4 regions of the Ammoniphilus sp. CFH 90114 genome follow, and region 1 is predicted to be linked to each of the others. Evidence: riboswitches for the same ligand, from Rfam matches in the RefSeq annotation. Region 1 holds a riboswitch; each other region holds the start of a gene.

The links. Region 1 has a riboswitch for cyclic di-AMP ahead of EIZ39_RS11135 (C40 family peptidase). Riboswitches for the same ligand answer to the same signal wherever they lie in the genome.
Region 2: linked by a shared signal. The riboswitch ahead of EIZ39_RS09070 (hypothetical protein) and the one ahead of EIZ39_RS11135 (C40 family peptidase) in region 1 are both predicted to bind cyclic di-AMP.
Region 3: linked by a shared signal. The riboswitch ahead of EIZ39_RS13255 (potassium channel family protein) and the one ahead of EIZ39_RS11135 (C40 family peptidase) in region 1 are both predicted to bind cyclic di-AMP.
Region 4: linked by a shared signal. The riboswitch ahead of EIZ39_RS23865 (aspartate kinase) and the one ahead of EIZ39_RS11135 (C40 family peptidase) in region 1 are both predicted to bind cyclic di-AMP.

What each region holds. Positions count from the first base shown of each region.
Region 1 covers NZ_SDLI01000004.1:197,868-203,859, forward strand. The annotation lists gene hypF (carbamoyltransferase HypF) at 1-2,112, opposite strand, end outside; gene hypB (hydrogenase nickel incorporation protein HypB) at 2,025-2,726, opposite strand; gene EIZ39_RS11130 (hydrogenase maturation nickel metallochaperone HypA/HybF) at 2,733-2,975, opposite strand; cyclic di-AMP (ydaO/yuaA leader) riboswitch at 3,159-3,332, shown strand; gene EIZ39_RS11135 (C40 family peptidase) at 3,339-3,884, shown strand; partial or broken gene EIZ39_RS11140 (GyrI-like domain-containing protein) at 4,297-4,503, shown strand; gene EIZ39_RS11145 (response regulator) at 4,621-5,520, opposite strand; gene EIZ39_RS11150 (ATP-binding protein) at 5,524-5,992, opposite strand, start outside.
Region 2 covers NZ_SDLI01000003.1:288,422-294,413, forward strand. The annotation lists gene EIZ39_RS26500 (hypothetical protein) at 58-213, opposite strand; gene EIZ39_RS09050 (helix-turn-helix domain-containing protein) at 371-598, opposite strand; gene EIZ39_RS09060 (hypothetical protein) at 1,612-1,815, opposite strand; gene EIZ39_RS09065 (Na-translocating system protein MpsC family protein) at 1,829-2,227, opposite strand; cyclic di-AMP (ydaO/yuaA leader) riboswitch at 2,361-2,502, opposite strand; cyclic di-AMP (ydaO/yuaA leader) riboswitch at 2,865-3,007, shown strand; gene EIZ39_RS09070 (hypothetical protein) at 3,192-3,530, shown strand; gene EIZ39_RS27710 (potassium-transporting ATPase subunit F) at 3,530-3,607, shown strand; gene kdpA (potassium-transporting ATPase subunit KdpA) at 3,641-5,296, shown strand; gene kdpB (potassium-transporting ATPase subunit KdpB) at 5,325-5,992, shown strand, end outside.
Region 3 covers NZ_SDLI01000005.1:194,536-200,527, forward strand. The annotation lists gene EIZ39_RS13240 (hypothetical protein) at 1-213, shown strand, start outside; gene EIZ39_RS27535 (VOC family protein) at 301-435, shown strand; partial or broken gene EIZ39_RS13250 (catalase) at 673-2,731, shown strand; cyclic di-AMP (ydaO/yuaA leader) riboswitch at 3,024-3,205, shown strand; gene EIZ39_RS13255 (potassium channel family protein) at 3,333-3,992, shown strand; gene EIZ39_RS13260 (TrkH family potassium uptake protein) at 4,025-5,365, shown strand; gene EIZ39_RS13265 (DUF3231 family protein) at 5,414-5,992, shown strand, end outside.
Region 4 covers NZ_SDLI01000019.1:19,728-25,719, forward strand. The annotation lists gene EIZ39_RS23860 (WG repeat-containing protein) at 1-1,618, opposite strand, end outside; gene EIZ39_RS23865 (aspartate kinase) at 1,771-3,156, opposite strand; cyclic di-AMP (ydaO/yuaA leader) riboswitch at 3,342-3,484, opposite strand; gene EIZ39_RS23870 (alpha/beta fold hydrolase) at 3,737-4,516, opposite strand; gene EIZ39_RS23875 (methyl-accepting chemotaxis protein) at 4,633-5,466, opposite strand; gene tpx (thiol peroxidase) at 5,698-5,992, shown strand, end outside.

The DNA.
Region 1 (5,992 bases):
ATGATGAAATTTTCGGGCAATCGTAGCATGAGGGGTCCTCTTATCGATGTCTATCAGAACTTCTCTAACTATCGAGCGAATGAACAACTGTCTTTCCTTTAACTCAAAAGAATAATACCCTTCGTCTCCCTTGGTGTGGATCGAGTTTTCGGCTTTTTCTCCTAGTAAAATGGCAGCCTCCCCTTCATAAGAACTCTGAAGGCATATGCCGAGCATCGCAGAAACTCCATCAAACAATCGTCCCGCACTCGTTGTGCGTAACGTTGTTACCTTGCCTTGTAATTGAGCTAATACGAGGGAAAGCTTCTCTTTGAACATCGGGAATTGCTGTTCCGCCCAACACTTCGTGCTATCAAAATCCTGCATACCTTCGTAAAAGAGAGAAACCGCTTGAATCCATGGTTGCCGTATAGCCGCTTCCCCACCAGGCAGGGGTAATTCCTGTAAGGAACAGATCCGCTGAAAATCCACATAGTCCCCTGTCAAGATTTCGAATCCCCATAAGCCCCCATCTCTTCCATACCCTGTTCCATCCAAAATACACCCGATGACTGGATGTTCCAACCCATGTTCTGCCATACAAGCGGCCATGTGGGCGTGATGATGATACACAGGAAAACAAGTTTTCCCCTGATTGGCTTCGCGAAATTCTTGGGTTATTTGGTAACGTGGATGTGGATCGTAGGCCGTGATCGAAGGATTCGTGCCCAAAAGCTGAAGCATATGATGAACGCCTTCTTTCCATACTTCCATTTGTTCCTTGGTATCTAGATCTCCCATGTGTTGGCTCATTATTGCTTGGTCGCCTTTGATGATACAAAAAGTATTTTTCTTCTCCGCGCCAGCCGCCAGTATTACTAGTTCTTCCGTCATTTCCTTAGGTTTTGGTATCTTAATAGCTTCTGGTACATAGCCCCGTGAGCGACGAAGGACTTGTACCTGATTATCTATAACTTGACATACGGAATCCTCCACTCGAATTTTGATTTCTCTAGAATGGACTACAAAGAGATCAGCCATCCCTCGTAGGTGATGAAATGCTTCTTTATTGGTTCTTACAATGGTTTGCCCATGCAAATTGCCACTGGTCGCAATAAGAAAAGATAAAGAAGTTGAAAACAATAAGGTATGTAATGGCGTATAAGGAAGCATTACTCCTATACGAGCATAGCCATCAGCTAGAATCGAAACATCAAGGTACTTTCTCAACAAAGGTTTGGGTCTGAGCAGAACAATAGAAGCCCTTCGGTCTTGCAGGAGATTTCGCTCCGTCATGTTAATCACAAAATACTTCTCTAAGGTTGCAAGATTCCTCACCATAAGGGCAAAAGGCTTGCGAACTCGATGTTTTCGTACCCTCAATTTTTTGATAGCCTCAGGTTGTGTCGCATCGCAAAGGAGGTGAAAGCCACCTATGCCTTTTACAGCCATAATCTCTCCACGTAAGAGAGATTGTTGAGCAATCCTTATCCAGTCTCCTTCTATGGGTGTATGCTCATAGATCCTCACTTGTACAAGGGGACCACAATCCGGGCAGCATAAAGTTTGAGCATGAAAGCGTCGTTCATTAGGATCTGTATAGTCCCGTTCACAGGAAGGACAGAGCTTAAATGCATGCATCGTTGTATCTTTTCGATCATAGGGAAGATGATGAATGATAGAATATCGGGGACCACAATGAGTGCAGCTGGTAAAGGGATAGTGGAATAATCGATGCTGGGGATTCAGAATCTCCGATAAGCAAGACTGGCAAACCGCTAGATCGGCTGGAAATGGAGGGAACGCTAACCCACCTTGCTTGCTTTCACAAATACTAAACTGCTGATATCCGACAGGAGCTAAAGTCACATGACTTAAGGTATCAATACGAGCTGGCTCTTTTGTTTCGTATTGCAAGGATTGCATAAATTGATCAAGCTGATGTGTCCAGCCCTCTACTTCTATTGTGACCGCTCCGGTATCATTTCGCACGTATCCTTTCAAATGATAAGCATGGGCCAATCGAAAAACAAAGGGACGGAAACCTACTCCTTGTACGATTCCGCTGACCTCCACTCTTCTTCGTTCTTTTTCATGAACTGTACTTGTCGATCCACGAGCCAATTGATCCATGTATCCATTCCCTCCCCCCTCAATGCCGATACGAGAAAAAGTTGTACTTTAGGATTCATTTCTCTTAGGGTTTGGCAGAAGGACTCAAGATGAAAAGGAACATAGGGAAGAAGATCTATTTTATTGAGAATCACCACATCCGCACACTGAAATACGGTAGGATACTTCAGGACTTTATCTGTCCCTTCTGTTGTACTCAAAATCGTAATACGAAGATGTTCTCCTAGATCAAACTCGGCTGGGCAGACTAAATTTCCTACATTTTCAATGAGGAGACAGTCTAGCTCCTGAAGTTGAAAGTGAGGTAAAACAGAACCAATCATGTTGGAATTGAGGTGACATGCACCATGGGTATTAATCTGAATAACCTTCGTCCCAAGGGATGCAATTCTTTCCGCATCAAGCGAAGTCGCTACGTCTCCTTCTATTACACCTATTCTCAACTTATCTTGAAGACTTTCTATCGTTCTCTCAAGAAATGTCGTTTTCCCAGAACCAGGTGAACTCATTAGGTTGATGGTTAAGATAGAATATTGATTAAATTTCTCTCGATTTTCGTCTGCCTTGAGTTTGTTATCCCATAAGACATCCCTTTGGATGGCGACCTTTTTCATCTCCTGCTATTCTCCTTCCATATAGTCAATATAGAAGTCATATCCTATCCTTTCTTCTATTTCTAGAGACGCACCATTCAACATGGATTCCTTTATCAAAAGACTAAAAGCGAACTGTAAAGACTCCACATGAACCATCCGACTAGAGCCCACAACCAATTTTACATTTTCAATTCTATTCCAACCCTCTTTTAGTGCCATCTCCTCGACAATGGTTACAATGCCACTCGCTAAACTGAATTCATGCATAGTTATGTATATTCCCGACAAAGGAAACTATACGACAATCCTAAACATAAAAAATCAATAAAAGAGCTTTCACACCTAGAAGATTGGTGATCAAGCCCTTATTTAATAGCTGAACAATGAGAATGGTTAATAAAAACAACATACCCAATATCCTTACATTAACATACCATAGACAGTATGCTACCCTTTTTATAGCCGAAACTTCACCATTTTTTTAATGAAGTGCGGGGGATATCTTTTCTAAATCGGGCGTTACTCGCTTGATTTTGGGGTTAATCGCAGCATCGCATTGCGTAGGGTTGTCATCCTTCAATCCGAACCCGACAACTAACCTCGTAGGCAAACAAAAAGGAGGCATATGTAATGAAGAGACCACTTGCTTTACTAGTGGCGGCGATGACGATCACAAGCTCTAGCATCGTATTGTCTTTCGCTGGACAAGCTAGCGCACAAACCTTCCAAACTCAAGCCACAACGGGGCAAAAGATTATACAAGCAGGAATGAAATATATAGGTACACCTTATGAGTTTGGTTCTGACCGCACAAGCAAGAGAACCTTCGATTGCTCCGACTTCACCCGACGCGCCTACTTAGATGTGGGGATTCGAATTCCTAGTAATTCAAGAACCCAAGCTGAACATGTAAGGAATTTAGGTAAAACATCTACCAAGTGGCAAAATCTAAAGCCAGGAGACCTCATGTTCTTTATGTCTTATAGAGGAGTCAATGCTTCTTCCTATGCCGGTTTAAACAAGTTTAATCAAAGAATTACTCATGTTGCTATCTATCTAGGCAACGGTAAGATCTTACACACCTATTCAAACCAATCAGGTGGAGTGAGAATTGATAGTATCTCCGGAAGGCATTGGGAGCATCGCTTTATCTTTGGTGGAAGCGCCACTCAATAGAAAAGAGCTATTAGAGCCTGCACACGATCTTGTTGTGCGGGCTTTCTTACGTGGAATTAGCGGAGAAACTTCCGTTATTAGCCAAAGATTGCTAAAAATGCCCTAGATAAGCGGAAATTTTTCCGCTAAGCTCGCTGGATGCCACAAAATAAGTATGATACTTGCAAATAACAGGAAATATTTCCTCTATTTAGCCTAATTTCGTGCCTTTTCTAGAAATAAGCGGAATTCCTCCGCTTATCTCAACCCCTAACTAACCACCATGTATCTTTCTATATTCACATCTACCCTCTTTTGATAGAGTATAGTCAGTAATACCGGTCTTATGATCGCACAGAATAACCGGAATACATGGTTCGTCCATGATAGGATAATGATTAAAGGAGATGACGAGTGTGGAGTGGCTGATGAAGAGGAATTTACGCTTAGGACGATCCCGGCTGCTACCTGGGCTGTATTTACCTCCATCGGACCCATGCCAGGGGCTATACAACAAGTCTGGTCAAATATCTTTCAAGAATGGTTCCCTTCTACAGGCTACCAACATAGCGGCAGACCCGAACTTGAGGTGTATCCAGCAGGAGATACTACCGCAGAGGATTATCAGTGTGAGATATGAATTCCCATTGTTAAAAAATAAAAAAATTTGAGGGTGTCCCTAAAGGTCGGTAAAACCGACACCTAGGGACCATCCTAGAATATTCTACTGTTATTCGATTGACGTTCAACGGTCGGTCTATTGTTCCACTAACTTATCTAACGTATCTAGATACAAAACATGCAAGAACTTCTTAATGTTGACCTTGCTTTTCCCTCGTTCTTCTGATTTTTCAATTTTCATCATTTCGAGTCTGACATCGTGAAAATCAAAGTAACGGACAGCGTAATGTTCAAATTTTGGGTGAGCATAGTCAGTCAACCCGAGCGATGCAAGATGATTCAAAGAAGCCAAAACCACCCGGCGAAGTCGCTGCTCGATGGCCTTGCCTTCCCGAATGACCTCTGAGGGTTCGGCTTTGGATCTGGTTGCTAGCGATTCGTATAATTCTTTTAAAGGAGGAAAGTTTGAACACTTCGTTTGCACGAGGTACTCCATTATGCTAATGATCTCCTCACTGCCGCTCTCCCCTACGATTCCCAAGTCGCTTAATAAGGAAACCACGACTTCACGTATTGAATGAGTCTTGGCACTGACGATGCGCTTAGGCTGGAAATGATCTAATCCATTCAGCGAATTTTTAATTGTCCATAATGAACGTTGGAGGTGTACATATTCTTTCACTTTATTCATTACGTTTAAAACCTCAATCTTATTAATCGGCTTGTGAATGTAGAATTCCACCCCCATTTGATACGCTTCACCCACCATATCCTTATTAACAACTTGAGACAGCATGACGACTTTTCCCTCGTAATTCCTATCCCTTAGTTCCTTCATGGTTTCTATCCCGTCAAGTTCAGGCATGAGAAGATCCATCAGAACAATGTCCGGATTTTCTTCTTTCACCATTCTTAAGGCCTTTGACCCATCTTCAACTGTTCCGATTACAACGCCTATGTCATGGTCCTCTATAATCTGGGTAAGCATCCTGCGACACACCGGATCATCATCAACAATCAGAATACGAGCGTCCATTATCTACTCTCCTTTTTTCACTAATTCATAAGTGGATAGCACGATCGTAAAGATGGTCTCCCCTGGCCTTGACTGAACACGAGTATACCCATTTAAGGATTGCACAATGTCGCGCACATGTGACAACCCAATTCCAGTTGCAGCGACTCCTCTTTCATTGAACTTCGTAGTAAAACCACCCTCGAATAAAATAGACATGTCCCCAGGGTGTATGCCTGACCCGGTGTCTATGACCCGGAAGATGGTTTCGGCAGAATTCCCGTGCAACTCTAGTGTAATTGTCCCTTCTTCCGATATCGCTTCAACGGCATTTGCCGTTAAATTATTCAGAAGGGTAAGCAAGGGAACATACTCTGTCGTTGTATAATCCATTTCTACTAGGCAATGAATTCGGACCTTCTTGTGCAGCATCTCTGCGTATTTTCCATTTGCCCTTGCCACAAAATCCATTACTTCTGAAAGTTTCATTTCC
Region 2 (5,992 bases), on a different contig from region 1:
AAAGTATCCTCCTTGGAGAGTCTGAAATGCTAAAAGACTCTCCAGAAGAAGGTGATTTTATACGTCTTCGTTAGATTCTTGTTCTAGATCCCAGAAGTTAAGTTGGAGTTGACTGTCTTTAATGAGTTCAACATCTGGCGTATTTGGTCTTTTTATTGTTAGAACATACGTTTCGCTCCCACGGATGTTCAGTTCTTTGAAGATTTTATTCATTTTGTTCCCCCGAATTTTCTGCTATCCAAAGTATGAAAAGTTGAATTACTTCTTGGGAGATATGGTTCTCTTCACTACACTCAAGTGCTGAGACTAACCAAGGGTATTTGCTTTGGATTGACTCCATAGAATATGCTCCTTTAAAATTAGTAAAACTTTATGGTAGGATCTTTCGGATTTTACCGGATTGCGTTTCAAGTGGAGCAATTATTGAACTTGCCTCCTGTTGTTCAATCCATTGTTGAAGGCTTTCCAGTCTAAACATGATGCGTTGCCCAATACGGAAATGTGGGATTTTTCTTTGCCTTGCAGCATCTAATACGAGCCAGTAGCTTACCCCTAAATATGAAGCTGCTTCTTTTGCGGTTAGTGTTGCTTTTAGCATGCATACTCCTCCTTCCAAGATGATGATGTTATTAGTCAACGACCATGAAAGAGAAAACGGTCGTCATTTTTGTGTCTAAATTATGAACGTTTCTCAAGCGGAGTTTACTGCTAAAAGTAAATAAAATACTGATAACTAATTAGAAAAAAACAGACGCAATTCTATTTAGAAACTAAATAGAATTGCGTCTGTTGTTTGTAATTGGATTGTTCAAAATGGAAGCTTACCGAAGAAGTTACACTTGAAGACATTCATAAACATGGAAATTGCTACATTGAGCTTAAAGTAAATGAACCTAAAAGAGCCATCGTGTGGAAGCGAGCAATAGTGGGAACTCCAATTCAATTGGATATCATGAAGGGGAAACGTTCAAAAATCTTGTTGTTTGTTATTTTGTTATTATCGCTATTTTTGTGGCTTAATTCATTAAAACTAACGGAACAGGTTCAATGGTTCACTGGGACGATATCATTGGACTGTGTATGCAAATTAACCATTTATTTATTTTTCCACTTACTTTTGGAGTGTTGACGGCCTTTATTACTGTTCAGGAATACCAAACAGAGGCAGTAATTAATCTATTTATTTTACCATTAGCCGAACAGCTATTATCTTGTCCAAAACAATAACTTTATTCATTATCCTAATGGCATTAAACTTTATTTCTTACATCTTAATGATAGGAACAGCATTTCTATTTATCCATCCAGGAAGAGCAAAAGACTTATTCATTACGCTGCGATTGCGTTAAAAACAATTTTTATGCAGTTCTTGCTTATACCTGTGTTTATCTGTGTTGGTGTTTGATCAAGTCATTAAATACCAACGATTGTTGCTGCTCGTGTTTTTATCATGGTGGACTTTGTTTCATTAGCTATGTCTAGTATAGGACCTCTTAGAACTAGGGAACAAAGAGTGCCAAACATTTATGGTTTGGCACCCTCATAAACATGAATGATTTTCAGTCATCTTTTTATAATAGCTCAGATTCGATAATTCTCCGTTGTAATTGGCTAAGCTTTCTCTAAAGCAACGACATTTTTGATATCAATGTCAGTAATGGTTTTAATTTGACCGTCATGGAGGGTAATCTCTGCCATCGATCTGTCTGGACTTAACCAAGTCAATTTACCTTGGATGCGTGTCTGGTGCTTGGTCATAACCTCAACAATCATATTCTGATTAGCAAATAATTGTCTACGAATTTCTTCTATCATGATAGATCCCCTTTTAATTGGCTGATAATTTTTTTCCTGTGCATTCTTTGTCTAGCATTTTTTCGACATCTCGATCCATCACGAAGACTTCAATACGTTCTTCTGTCTTAGTGCTGATATCGCTATGACTACTTAGTACTTTACATCCGGTGTATCGTTGAACAATGGCTTCAAAATCTTGACTATACATCTCACGTAGGGTTTGTCTCATTTTTTTAATTAATCTTCGACCTTGATCATTTTTAACCAAGTGCTTTTCTTCCACGGTAAGAACCCCTTTAAAGCGAAGAATAACCATATCCTCTACAATGTAGGTCTTTGCCTCCTGTGGACCACGTCCAATTAATTCTCTTTGGAATTTAATAAATGCTTCGCTTAACTCTGCTTCTAATTTCTTTTTTGTTGAAGCCATGGGTATCCTCCTAGATTATGGTTAAAGGGGAGAGCACATGCATTTTGGACGCAAAAAAGCCACAAGAAGAGGTCTCCTCTTGTGGCTTTTGAATTCACCACAAAATAAACGTGATGAAAAGCACGCGAAAAAAGATGCCTCTCTCTAACGCTGACGAGGTTAGCTGACGGATTCGGGCATGAGAGTAGCCCTACTCAAAAGAGATTCACCCCTGTGATGGCAGCCATCACGATGGTTCCCCCGCTCTCCTTAAGGAGATTAAGCGATTAGCATGTTTATAACATTTGATATGGGATGATCATACATGCTGTTCACAAAATTTGTAAAGAGTGAAAATCACAAGAAAAAGCTGAAAAAGTAATCTTGATTGCGCTAACATTTATGGTTTACTTATTTTTTCTAGCTCTATCTCTGTTTATTAGGATAAATAGAAATCTTACACTTTAGAAATTCAAATCATTTATAAAAAACTTAACTAAAACCATGAAAATGGGAGAAAAAGATAAAGACAGTTATAAATACGTAGAAAACAATATTGTAATCTCGGGTAAATGCAAAAAAATGGCTGAAATTGAAGCAATTCAAAGCTTCACAACGATCGACAAATGAGATTATAATAAGTCACATCAAGCAAACAATTGCAGATCGGCCAAATCCCAGGGCACCTGGGAACGGAGGACCCAATTAAGTGGGGTTAATTCTACTTCGGTAGAAGGGATGAGAAAGCTTCTTCGCCATCCTACCCGTCAGCTAACTTCGTCGGCTAAAGCGAGGGAGGTCAATGACCGCCTATTTTGAGGGGGCTTTTTTGTTATCTAGGGATCTGGGTGACAAAAGGTTTCTTTAAGATGAATAAACGCAGGTCTTTTTGTTTTGCTTAAAATTAAATACCACTGTTTAAAAAGGAACAGGGAGACAGATCGCAAAGAGGGCACTACGTGTCGGCTGGGCGTTAGGTAGACCAATGAGTACTTTTTCTCCACATGTGGAACGAAATCAAGCTAGTAACAGAACGCTTTACGCCTATTTGGTGTTGCGTACGAATTTGATTTCGTTTCGTGGGGTTGAGGTAAGCATTGGTCTATTTTTTTTGCTCCAGGGTGAGTGGTTTGAACCGATTCAGGCCGTTCACAAGGGAGTAAGAGGACGTAGCTCACAGGGCTTCTTGGTGACGGAGAACAAGGAGGTGTTGAAGATGATGGACGTTTTTATGGTGTTAATCATTGTGGGTCTAGCTTCTACGATGGTGGGACTAGCGAAATTTTCTGAGCAGGTAATTGAGAAAGGAAGCGATAGATCATGATGATCGTTTTGGGTTTGGTAACAGCAGCCACCTTTATCTATCTAGGATACGTATTAGTGAACCCTGAGAAATTTTAACTACCATTTGGAGGGATTACGTTGACAACGCCATTGATTTCTGTTGGGATTACCTTGCTTCTAGTATTATTACTTGCTAGACCTATGGGTCTATATTTAACTAAAGCATTTGATTACAAGCCGACAGGTGTGGATCGCATCTTCGGATTTGATAACTGGATTTTAAAATTAGGCGGTGTACGAAAACAAAATCAAAGCTGGAAAGAGTACGCGCTGGCTATTATTTATTCGAATACCTTAATGATTTTGATTACCTACACGTTTTTCCGAATTCAAGGCGTACTACCACTGAATCCAAGTGCGATTACGGCGATGGAGCCGACCTTATCTCTGAATACAGCAATCAGCTTTATGACCAATACAAACTTACAGCATTATAGTGGAGAAAGCAGCTTATCGTATTTAGCTCAGATGATGGGGATTGTATTCCTCATGTTTACAGCACCAGGTACTGCGTTAGCGGTTATTATCGCTTTTATCCGTGGATTAGCTGGAAAACCTTTAGGTAACTTTTATGTGGACTTAATTCGATCCATTTTCCGAGTGTTGCTCCCCATCGCTTTTGTAACGGCTATTTTCTTTGTATTGCTTGGGGTGCCACAAACGTTAGATCCAACCGTTACGGCAACGACAATCACCGGTGAAGAACAACAAATCGGAAGAGGACCGGTTGCTTCCTTCCTTTCCATTAAGGAATTAGGAAACAACGGAGGAGGATTCTTCGGAGTCAACTCCGCCCATCCATTCGAAAATCCGAATGCGATTAGTAATTTGATTCAAATCTTACTCATGTTGTTATTAGGAACAGCTACACCATTTGCTTATGGCCATATGGTAGGAAATGCGAAGCAAGGCCGCGTATTATTCGTTTCGATGTTCATGATGTTTTTAATAATGGCGGGTGTTTCGTTATCTTCTGAGTACGCGGGTAACCCAGCTTTAAATTCATTGGGAATCCAACATGAGCAAGGAAGCATGGAAGGAAAAGAAGTGCGTTTTGGGGTTGCTCAATCTGCCTTATACTCTGTCGTTACTACCGCTTCCGAAACAGGAGCAGTTAACACGATGCATGATACCTTAACACCAATCGGTGGAATGATCACGATCTCCAATATGATGTTAAACACCATCTTTGGAGGGGTCGGGGCTGGGTTCTTAAACGTATTGATGTATGCGATGATTGCGGTTTTCTTATCTGGGTTAATGGTGGGTCGCACACCCGAGTTCTTAGGTAAGAAAATTGAAGGAAAGGAAATGAAGCTGATTGCCTTAACCTTGTTGGTACATCCGATTTTAATTCTAGTTCCTACAGCGATTGCGGTCATGCTTCATCCGGATACGATTTCAAACCCAGGCTTCCATGGAATTACGCAAGCGATGTATGAGTATACGTCATCCGCAGCGAATAATGGTTCTGGCTTTGAAGGCTTAGGAGACAATACCCCATTCTGGAATATTTCAACGGGAATCGTGATGTTCTTGGGCCGTTACTTCTCCTTCGTGACGATGTTAGCGGTGGCGGGTTCGTTAGCTGCAAAGAAGAGTGTTCCTGAAACTGTAGGTACCTTCCGTACCGACACTCCATTATTTGCTGGGGTATTCATTGGAACCGTACTTCTGGTTGGTGCGTTAACCTTTTTCCCAGCGCTCGTTCTGGGTCCGATTGCTGAATACTTAACCCTTCGCTAAGTGTGAAGAACTCGATGGAGGAATGGAAATGAGTCAAAATAATAAATCAATGATGAATTCAGAGATGGTCATCCATGCACTGAAACAATCTTTTGTAAAACTAGACCCACGTATCATGGTGAAAAATCCCATCATGTTCGTTGTGGAAATTGGCTTTGTCATCACCTTACTCGGTACCATCTTTCCGAGTGCGTTTGGCGGAGCGGTTCCTTTCTGGTTTAATGTCACGGTTACATTGATCTTACTAGTCACCATTTTATTTGCTAATTTTGCAGAAGCTTTGGCCGAAGGGCGTGGAAAAGCACAAGCAGATTCGCTGAAGAAGACGAAGAAGGACATCTTAGCGAAAAAGCTCGTGAATGGAGCCATTAAGAATGTACCTTCTACGGATTTACGGAAAGGGGACATTGTCCTCGTAGCTCAAGGTGAACTCATCCCTGGCGATGGGGAAGTCATTGAAGGAGTGGCTTCCGTCGACGAATCGGCGATTACAGGTGAATCTGCTCTTGTCATCAAAGAAGCAGGTGGAGACTTTAGTTCTGTCACGGGTGGAACTCGTGTCGTGAGTGACCAAATTAAGGTTCGCATAACCAATGATCCAGGAGAGTCCTTCTTAGATCGCATGATCTCGCTCGTGGAAGGCGCTCAAAGACAAAAAACACCAAACGAAATTGCACTCAACACCGTGTTAACGAG
Region 3 (5,992 bases), on a different contig from region 1:
CCTGTTGACGGAGCCGTTTTTGAAGGTCGTGTTCGCAAAACAGGGGAAGTCGTACGTACAGCAACGAGAGTGGACCTCGTGTTCGGTTCCAACTCCGTTCTACGTGCCATTGCCGAAGTGTATGCGCAAGACGATAACCAAGAGAAGTTTGTGCGTGACTTTATCGCAGCTTGGGTCAAGGTCATGAATGCAGATCGTTTCGACCTGAAGTAAACTTCGGCGTTTTTTGGGGGAGAAGACAGAAAAAAATGTCTCTTCCCTTTTTCATTTTTGCATGACAAACGAGAGACATTAACGAACATGCAAAAATCAATGAATGCTGGGGGACAGTGGATTGCGGTCATGGAAAGTCCTGATATAGTGAATCGAACGTATCATCATGTTGCCTTTAAAATTAGAGATGAAGATGTCGATGGGTATCTAAAAAATAGATGAGTTAAACCTTGATATGAAACCTCCTAGACCAAGGATAGCAGGGGAAGGATATTCGATCAGATTAGCTTCTTACAAGGAAGTGGATTGTCACTTTCTTTAAGAAATCCTGACTATTCTTCCATGTAAACCTCCTTGCGCATTCATTGTCTTTATGTGTAACCCGCTGTACTAAATGAAGGGAAGAGCACACATACATATAAAGTGGGTTAAACTTAAAGCGCTTTGTGAGGTGATTCTATGGACAAATCATCAGGATCCAACAAAAAAGGGGATGGAAATAAGAAAAATGAGCAGTTAGAGCAGGTTCGTATAAAAAATACCGGTAAAAGATTGACGACGAATGAAGGACTGAAGGTTTCAAATAACGAGTCAACCTTAAAAGCAGGAGATCGAGGCCCTGTATTAATGCAGGATTTTCATTTCTTTCAAAAACAGATGCACTTTGACACGGAACGAATTCCGGAAAGAGTCGTTCATGCAAGAGGATTTGGAGTGCATGGTGAATTTGAGCTATATAAGTCGATGAAAGAATATACAAAAGCTGGATTCCTGCAGGAACCTGGATTAAAAACACCAGTATTTGTGCGCTTTTCTACCGTACAAGGCGGCAAAGGGTCCATGGATACGGCACGGGATATACGCGGTTTTGCTGTCAAATTTTATACACAAGAAGGAAACTACGACTTATTAGGACTTCAGTTTCCTGTATTTGTTATTCATGATGCTTTTAAGTTTGTAGATTCGCAGCATGCTTTAAAACCGGAGCCGCATAACGATATGCCGACAGCCTCGGCCGCACATGATAACTTTTGGGATTTTGTCGCTAATAATCAAGAATCCGCTCATTTTGTCATGTGGGCGATGTCGGACCGAGGTGTTCCACGAAGCTGGCGGATGATGGAAGGGTTTGGTGTCAATATCTTTCGTTTTGTCAATGAACAGGGGAAAAGTACCTTCGTGAGATTTCATTGGAAACCCATCCTCGGTGTCCATTCGTTGCTTAATGAGGAAGCGTTGATGATAGGGGGACTCGACCCTGATTATCATCGACGAGATCTAAGGGAAGCCATTGAGCGTGGTGCTTATCCTGTCTTTGAACTTGGTGTACAAATGATTGCGGAAGAAGATGAACAAAAATTTGACTTTGACGTGATTGATCCAACCAAACTCTGGCCAGAGGAGCTCGTCCCCGTTGAGATCATCGGGAAGATGACACTGAATCGAAATGTAGATAATTTCTTTGCTGAAACAGAGCAGGTCGCTTTTGACGTTACCAATCTGGTTCCGGGGATTAACTTTAGTAATGATCCCATTTTACAGGGGAGGACATTCACCTATAAAATCACCCAAATGCACAGGTTAGGAGGATCGAATTACCCGGATTTGCCAATTAACCGATCCCTTTGTCCTTTCCATAATAACCAGCGAGACGGATTTAGCCGACACCGGATTGATGTCGATCAAGTTAATTATTATAGAAACTCCATAGCGAATAATACACCAGGACCGACCCCTCCAGAGGAAGGTGGGTTTGTCCATTATCCAGAGCATGTAGAAGGTCCTAAGATTAAGGCCAGCAGTGAATCTTTCAAAGATTTCTTCACTCATGCAAGGTTATTTTGGAATAGTATGTCTCTCGTTGAAAAGCAGCACATTATAGAAGCCTTTAGTTTCGAACTGGCAAAAGTTGAGAGCGAATCCGTTCGTCAGCAGGTTGTTGATATGTTTGTTCATGTTGATAAGGAAATGGCGACAAGGATTGCTAATCATGTTGGAGTTAAGCCTCCAACCGGCCAGCATGTATCGGATACAGCTTCATCCCCTGCATTAAGTCAAGCGAATACAGTTCATTATCCTCATTCATTAAGGGTTGGGGTTTTAATTGGACATGGATTTCATGGTAAAGAGGTCAAGAGTGTTATTGACATGCTTGTTCAAAATGGAGTTTTTGTAGATATGGTTAGTGACAAGCTTGGAACGGTCATTGGAGAGGATGGTACGAAATTTAAGGTCAATAAGATCTTTCTTTCCACCCATCACGTACTTCATGACTCGCTATATGTCGTAGGTGGACGTTCAGACAATCAAAAGGAATTGGATAGAAATATCGTGGAATTTATTCAGGGAGCCTATAAACACTATAAACCGATCAGAATAGCAACAACGGCACTGAGTTATATCCAGGCATCAAAAAAGAATAATTTAGCGGGTGTCGTTTTTGCCGCCAAAAATCCCAACTTCTGTAGTGAACTTCTAAACTGCTATCACTCAGCGGCGTTTTTGGAATCGTAAATAAATAATTCTAAAATCTGTAAGGAAGTTGATAATGTTCGTTCTTTATAGTCTAATAGCCATTACAGGAATGGCTATATTCATCTGCATTCTCATATTCTCTACCTACAAAATATTACGAAACAAAAAGAGCTTCCACTCTTGGCTAACTTTGGTCATGGTGGTTTTCTTTTTAGGGGTGGCTCTTTGGCAAAGTTTAAAATTCTTTAATGTAAGATTTTAATTCAATAACTTAGTTGAGCTTAATAAAATGTTTGCAAAAAATGTAGGCAAGAAGTAAGATATCTTGCATAAGTAAAATCAAATCGCTGAGTTCCGAATTGGAAGCGGGGGACCCAAGTTTGGTTTGTGTTCTTGTTCTGTTGAAGAGAACACAAATTAGGGGGTGAATCTTGTGTGGACTATATTCTTCACAGGTAGGGCGACTCTCACGCCCGAATCCGACAGCTAACCTCGTAAGCGTATAAAGAGAGGTGGATAATCGTGCCGATGCATGGTGTTTTTGACGATGCGTGAAGAAGCCACGAAGAGATACTCTCTTTGTGGTTTTTTGTCTTTACTGGAAATGATAATTAAATAATGTAAACTTGAAAGGAAGCCATAGCATGCCAGCAAAAACATTTGCAGTGATCGGTATGGGACGTTTTGGTTCGAGTGTAGCTAAAACTCTCTATGAAATGGGTTATGAAGTGATGGCAATTGATTCATGTGAAGAACGAATACAAGAATATATTCAATATGTCACATATGCAGTCCAAGCAGATGCAACAGATGAGCAAGCCCTTAAGGAGCTTGGGATTCGGAACTTTGATGTCGTCGTCGTAGCGATCGGAGATGATATTCAAGCGAGTATTCTCACCACACTTATTCTGAAAGAATTAGGAGTAAAGCAAATTACAGTAAAGGCACAAAATGAGCGTCATGGAAAGGTTCTATATAAGCTTGGCGCCGATCGGGTCGTATTTCCTGAAAGAGATATGGGCAGCCGAATAGCGAATAATTTGGTTTCACCTAATGTATTGGATTTTATTGAGTTAGCTGAAGATTATAGTGTAGTTGAAGTCGTTGCAGGAGAAAGGCTCGTCGGGAAATCTCTTATCGAATTGAATATTCGTGCTAGGTTTGGGGTGAACGTGATGGCCATTAAGAGCGGAGCCCATATTAATATTGCACCCCAAGCTGATGATACGATTCAGAAAGATGATATCCTTGTTGTTATAGGAGAGAACCGAGATCTAAGGCGCTTTGAGCAACATATTATATAAATTCTACCAAAACAATATAGAGGTATTGCGCTATGATTTCATTAAAAAAATTCAATCTTATTGAGCTTCATCCTGCTCGATTGCTTATACTTGGATTTGGCTTTCTGATTGTTGTAGGAACCTTACTTCTAATGCTTCCGATTTCTACACGACCAGGACATCAATTGGGATTTATTGATGCGTTATTTGAAGCAACCTCTGCTGTTTGTGTGACCGGATTAGTCGTTGTTGATACAGGAACGACCTTCACGCTGTTCGGACAAATTGTACTGTTGGCGTTAATTCAAATTGGCGGTTGGGGCTTTATGACGGCTGGGGTCTTTATGTTTATCATCCTGGGAAAGAAGATTGGTTTAAAAGAAAGGTTGGTACTGCAAAGTACTTTAAATCAGTTTTCTATTCAAGGAGTAGTCAAGCTGGTGATATTAATTATTTCCTTAACCGTCTTCATGGAATCCGTTGGTGCTCTTCTGCTAGCCCTTCGTTGGTCGTATGAGATGCCTTGGAGTACCGCCTTGTACTATGGGATCTTTCATTCTATTTCTGCATTCAATAACGCTGGATTCGGTCTGGAGCCTGACAGTTTAAGCAAGTGGGTTGGAGACCCTACCATTAATCTTGTTATCACTTTCTTATTTATGGCTGGTGGGATTGGATTTACTGTTATTTTGGACTTGTGGAACAAGAAATCCTTACGGAAACTATCCTTGCACTCAAAAATTGCTTTACTTGTTTCCTTAATTCTCAATATCATTGCAACTCTAATTATATTTGCAACAGAGTTCAGTAATCCAGACACGATTGGTAATTTTCCTCTCGCGGATAAGTGGTGGGCTTCGTATTTTCAAGGGGTGGTTACCCGTACGGCAGGATTCAACACGATTGATATAGGGCAGATGATGGTCCCATCCTTGGTCTTTATGATGTTTATGATGTTTATCGGGGCCTCGTCTGCTTCCACAGGTGGGGGGATAAAAGTAACAACATTCGCTCTCATGCTCTTAGCCCTATGGTCAGTTCTAACAGCGAAAGATAACGTCAGCATCTTTAAGCGAAGGATTCCTTGGGAGCTGGTGAATAAAGCCTTCTCGATTGCCGTTACCGCGATTATGTTTATCAGTGTTATTTTCTTTATCCTTACGTATACGGAACAAGCGGACCTTGTACTCATTTTATTTGAGACGATTTCAGCTTTCGGTACCGTCGGATTATCAGCAGGGTTGACAGCAGACCTATCTCCAATGGGCAGAGTACTGATCACCATTCTCATGTTTATTGGGAGAATTGGTCCATTAACGATGGCATTTGCACTGATGAAATTCAGTGATAAAAGTAGGGTGAAGTACGTGGAAGAGAGGATTCTAATCGGATAGAAGATTGTTGGACAAAATATTCCATATAAATATAGGAAGGGGTATTTTATGGAAGGAAACTCATCTATACAAATGACTTCGTCAGAAGTCGCGAATTTGTGGAAAGTATATGAAATGGAAACGTTGAATGTATGTATGATCCAACACTTTTTATCAACGCTGGAAGATCCCGAGATCATTTCACTAACGGAGGAAAAACTGTCTTTAAAAGAAGATAGAATAAAACAGTTGCAGGAGATTTTTCAAAAAGAGAAATTCCCTATTCCAATGGGAATGACCAAAGATGATATTAATAAATCTGCACCTAAACTGTTTACAGACACTTTTATTATACAGTACCTACATTATATGGCTAGGATAGGAATTGAAACGTATGGATTAGCAGTCTCTTGTTGTCCACGGTATGATTTAAGAGACTTTTTCATAAAAGGACTTCATTCCTTTTCGCATATCCAGAATAAAATCATGGATCTATTGCTTGAGAAAGGAATTTATGTTCGTTCTCCCTATGTTCCATATCCTGACAAGGTTGATTTTGTAAAAGAACAAGGATTCATAACAGGGTGGCTGGGAGAGCGAAGACCCCTGCATACTGTACAGATTACACATCTATATTTGAATATTCAG
Region 4 (5,992 bases), on a different contig from region 1:
CTTGTGTTGTGCTCTTTCCATCTGTAAGGACAACTTGCGATAATCCATTGATAAATGGAGAGAACGAACCCGTAACCTGGTAAGGAAAATCGCTTAATTGCCTTTTATTTTCTTTATTTATCCAGAGCCATTCGCCATTCCATTCTACCGAAGCCCATCCTTCAGAGAAAGGAGCAGCATGGTCATAAATAGGTTCGATGACCCAATTTCCATTGTAGTCGATGTAGCCGTATTTCCAACGGCCATCTTCTGCTTGTATACCGGCAGCAGCTAATCCTTCTGAAAAGTCTTGGGCTGTTTTGTATTTAGCCGGTATGACCCAGTCTCCTCTGGTATTCACGTACCCCCATTCGTCTTGACCCAATTGGGCTGCTGCAAGTCCTTCTGAGAAATATTGTACTTGCGTGAACGTGTTAGAAGATACTTGATTTCCGTTAAGATCGGCAAAATAGTATTCAGAACCCTTCCCTTCAATATGACGTTTCATCAGCAAGGTCCCTTCATTATAACCTACTAATTCATGCGAGATATCATAATCAACCGAAGCTATTCGTTTCCCACTACGATCAATAATTCCATAGGTTATAGTCGCCTTTCCTTTTTCCACTAACCCAACAAGAGCATACCCCTCTGATACATAACCGTATGAAAAACCTCCAGGGTAAGAGAATGAAGGAGGAATAACTACTTTTCCACTTTCATTGATATAACCTTCTCGGTTATTTGCAGTTCCCTTCGCCAGAGTTACAGCGGCTAGACCTTCCGAAAACTCATTGGCCCAAGAAAATGTACCCGGAAACGCAAGGCTTCCATTTTTATTAATATATTTATACTCATTTTCTTTAACAGAGACAAGAATAGGCTGATCCCCATTCGGTACCAGGATACTCTTATATTGAGGTTGGACAACAACCTTGCCCTTCCTATCTATCAGTCCAAAGATGAAGTTACCATTCTTATCTCTCTTTTCTATCGGAAATAATTGTGGTTTCTGTTTCACTAATGTACGAGAGAGTGTGACCGGTCGCTCTTTCGCTGTTGTCAGACCTTTCTCTTTCAAATTTTTTAGTATTTGAACAGCTTCCGCCCTTGTCACCAATGCCCCTTTATCAAATCCTTCTAGGGTTGCCTCCGTTTTGCCGCTTGCCAATCGATGATTCAACACAAATTGCACGGAATTATCCACATTATGATGATATCCCTGGCTGGATGCCATAAATTTAGCTACATCCCCACGAGTAATTGGCTTATTTACTATCTCTTTTTTATCAAGCCAGTTCATCTCCCTCGCTTTGTTGTAGAATGGCTCGGCCCAATGTGTACTGCTTGTAGATAGTCCTTGGTTGGTATTTTTATAGCCCTTCACCAGCATCGTCAAAAATTCGCTCTCTTTCACATAACCTGTGGGTTTCACGGTATGATCAGGATAGCCTGTGATGATCTTTTCTTGCACTCCCCATTGAATCGTTTTATATCCCCAGAAAGACGGGGATAGATCCGTAAAGGTCATCTCACTTGAGACTATATTCGATTCTGCATAAGTAGAAGGAAGAGTGAGAGCATAACCTGCTAGAAGGACCGAACAAGACAGGATGATTTTGCTTAGAGATTTTTTCATATTTAAAAATGACCTCTTTATTTTTGATTTATTAGTACGCTAAATCTTAGACTTGCAATGGAACAAATGGTTGCAACATCCCTAGAGGGAATTTATCCCATATAAATAAGAAAAGACCAGCTCTGGAATTACCTGAGCTCGCCTTTCTGTGGTTACAAACTTGCTACTTTTCCTTTGGTCGTATGATAAACCTCAAAAAATTCCTGATAGAGAGCATGGACCGCCTTTTTCATGTGATTCTTTTTGACCCCAAACATCATGCCTACTTCCGAGCAGCCTTGGTTGATTAATTCCACATTGATCTTTTGCCTGGACAGTACACCCGAAGCTTTAGATAAAACAGAGAGATTATTTCTCATCTTCGGTCCTACTAGCATCACGACAGCCAGATCACGGCAGACCATGAGTTGATCTACGGCTAGCTCTGCTTTCATCCGTGCCGTTATGCGAGCCTCTTTTTCCCGACTTAAATCCCCCTCTCGGAATAGCAGGGAAATATCATCATTTCCAGACAGATTATATTCAAGCGGAAGATTCTCCTCCTCTAGAATTTGTCTCAGCTTAAAACCAAAATCCGGCTCTGAGTGCATGAGATATTTACAAAGATAAATACTGCAATAGCCTTCATCAGAAGCAATGCCGGCCACTAAGTTGGAGTCTGCTTCTCGTCTGCTCACAATCATGGTTCCTGGTGCGGATGGATTGTTGGTGTTTTTTATACATATAGGAACCTTCGCGCGAAAAGCGGGGATAAGAGCTTCATCATGAAAAACTTCGAAGCCTGAATAAGAAAGCTCCCTCATTTCCTTGAAGGTCAATTTGTTGATACCACGAGGGTTGTTGACAATATTCGGATTTACGACAAATACCGAATCTACATCTGTAAAGTTCTCATAAAGATCCGCTTGGACAGCTGCAGCAAGGATCGAACCCGTAATATCTGATCCCCCTCGGGAAAAGGTCACAACCGTACCCTCAGGATTATAGCCGAAAAAGCCCGGAAAAATTAGAACTCCCGATTTTTCTTTTAGAACGCGGAGACGAAGGTAGGACTCTGGGAGCACCTGTGCTTTCCCATTTTCTTTAGTCAAAAGCAGCCCCGCCTCTTTAGGATCGATATAATGAGCCTCAACTCCCTTACTTCGCAAGTAGGCAGCCACAAGCTTCGCGCAATGATCCTCTCCACTCGCTTTAAGCAACTCCATATACTTCGTTCTATCTTGTGAATCAGAATATAGCCGCTGAGAAAGATCCGTCCTTATGTGATCTAGGATTTCATCAGACAGCTCCAAACCACGAACCATTTCCTCGTAGCGGGAAAGGACTGCAGAAAAAATTTCTTGGTATGGCTTATTCTCCAAATACTTCTCGGCACAAGAAATCAAAAGATCTGTCACCTTAATGTCTTCTTTATAGCGTTTGCCAGGGGCAGATACAACTACTATTTTTCGAGTGGGATCATTTAATATAATGTCACTCACTTTTTTCACTTGTGAAGCAGTAGCCAAGGAAGTCCCGCCAAATTTACATATCTTCATCCATCCGCCCTCATTTCTTAAGTATAATATTCATTTGAATCATGCTGCCTAGCATGAATAAGAATTTAGACAGCACAAAAAGACCTGCATATTTATTTAACCAATAGAATAACTTTACACCTCGTACTGCCCACATTTAACAATGCTAACAGTACAAAAAGCCCCCTTGATTTTTGGCGGTCTATGACCTCCTTCGCTTTAGCCGACGAAGTTAGCTGACGGGTAGGATGGCGAAAGAGCTAACTCATCCCTTCTACAAATTGTAAAATTAACCCCACTTACTTGGTTCCTCCGCTCCCAGTGTACTGGGATTAGGCCGTTATGCTGTTTTTTTACTTTCTTAAGTTTATACTATTTGGGTAGTTATGGAAATCAAGCCTGCTTGTAATATCCTGGTATATTTATTCAAAAAACCATGTCCTATAACCAGCAGCCCTTTTATTCTTATTATTCCTCCCAAATACTCCATGAAATTAGAATTCTCTCATGAATCAGGATGGGAGCGATCTCCGATTACTCAACAAAAAGAAAGAAGGCTGCCATAGCAGCCTTCTCGAAATAAAACACGAGGACTTCCTAATTATTTATTATTGGTTTGGATCATGAACTCCCGGATCAAGCTAGCGAACGCTTCGGGTGCCTCTAATGGCAGGTGGTGAAAGACCCCTTCCATCTCGTGCAGTGGTCCACCCGTGATCCGCGCAAGTTCTTTAGCGCCCTCAGCTGGCATTACTTGACTTTCCTTCGCACGAACGAACCAGGTGGGGCAGTTAACCTGTTCGGCCAGTGCCACTGCTTCAACCTTTTCGATGGCCAGTGCCCGTCGATCAAATCGTTCTCCCCAACGCCCATCCTCCTGTTCATGATAGCAGTCCTGAGCAACTTGCTCCACTCGTTCCTTCGGGGCGGCGTGCTGAGGGGGCAGGAATCTATAATTAGCCACAGCGTCTTGTAGAGTGTCGTAAATACGTCCACTCTTTTGAGCAGCTTTGTGTAAGCCAGCTAACTCCTCTTCCGGGGAGTCCATTTTCATATCAGCGACTAGTAAAGCTGAAGGAGGACGAACCCCCCGACTAGCCACTTTGAGCCCCACATAGGCTCCCATCGAATGACCTACGATGGCATAAGGCCCGTCGAATTTCTCGACAAGCTCCTCGATGTCTCTTGCGTAATCATCGAAACGGTAGCTATCGGCCCAAGGACTCTGACCGTGACCTCGAAAATCAGGGGCGATCAGATAGTACTCCTTCTCCAGGTAGGGTGTTACCCACTTCCACCAGCCACTGTGACAGGCAAGGGCGTGAAGGAGTAACACGGGTGGATTTTTTGGATCTCCCCACGTTTGATACTTCATCTCCATTGTCTTGACCTCCATTCTCCGTGATCGTTTAATTCCATAATAACCCATTGTATGTATCGTACATTTGAGAGATTTAAACGTCAACAGAGAGTTACTTGTTAGGAAAGGCCCTTCATTTACAACTGAGAAGCATATTTATTTATCTCTTTACCAAGCTCGTCAATCTCTTTAATGAACTGAGAGATTTGATCCGTTGACTTAGCTTGCGTATTCCCAACCTCTACCACTTTGGCAATGGAATTAGAAATAGCATTCATAGACTTTTGCATATTGGTCAATGTCTCTCTGATTTTTACGGTAGAATTAACCGTTTCTAAGGATAATTTACGAATTTCGGTTGCTACTACACCAAACCCTCGTCCCATATCCCCTGCTCGGGCAGCTTCTATTGATGCATTAAGTCCTAATAGATTGGTTTGATCAGCAATGTGTTTGATGAAAGTCAGGACTTCGTCTGACTTTTTCACTTCTTCACTGGCTTGTTTAGATTGCAGGAGCAAGTTATTGCTAATGTTAGCTAACTCGTCTGCTCCTTTTGCAACCGTGGTAATTCCCATGTTTGCCTCTCCTATAGATTTCACTATTTGTTCAGAGAAGCGAAGCAACTCTTTTTCACTTTGCTCTTGGATCTGTATGGCAATGGCTCCGATGACCTCACCATTTTCGTTAAAAATAGGCTCAGCAAGTCCCGTGAACGAGAACCCGAAGAATTCAGCAGGCACATCAGCTTTTATTGACTTGCCGTATCTGATTGTGTCTGCTAGAGGCTCCTTAGGGTTAATTTTCATACCTGGTTTTACGCCAATATTTATTTTTTCGCCAGGATAATAAGCAATCCACTCCTGTCTGTTTGAAACACCTATGCCCACTTTGGGCAGCATTGATTTTAAGATAGGTATCGTAGCGAGAATTGCTTCTAGTTTATTTACTTCAGTATGAACCACTGACATATTGGACCACCCTCGTATAAATTCGTAGTTATGTTTACTCTATTAGTACCAGAATTCTTAATTTTCGTCAAACTTTTGTATAATTTTATTATACAAAAGTTTGACACACTGAACAACATTTTTACTCCGCTGGTTTAGCTTATATAACAACATCTTATAAACTTGATAAATAATTATTATAATGACATAATTTAGGTGTGGCTTTATTTAATAGTTAGAGGAGGATTTTCAATGGCAAAGGTTACGTTTAAAGGAAACCCGATTACACTCTTAGGCAATGAAGTCAAGGTGGGCGATCAAGCCCCTAACTTTACGGTATTAGCTAACGATTTATCTCCCGTTACCCTTGAAAATTCTGAGGGAACCACCCGGATCATCAGTGTTGTCCCTTCCCTTGACACGGGAGTTTGCGACCAACAAACTCGCAGATTCAATGAAGAAGCGGCACATCTTGAAGGTGTAACGATTTTAACCATTAGCGTTGACTTGCCATTTGCCCAAAAACGTTGGTGTGGTGCTGCTGGAA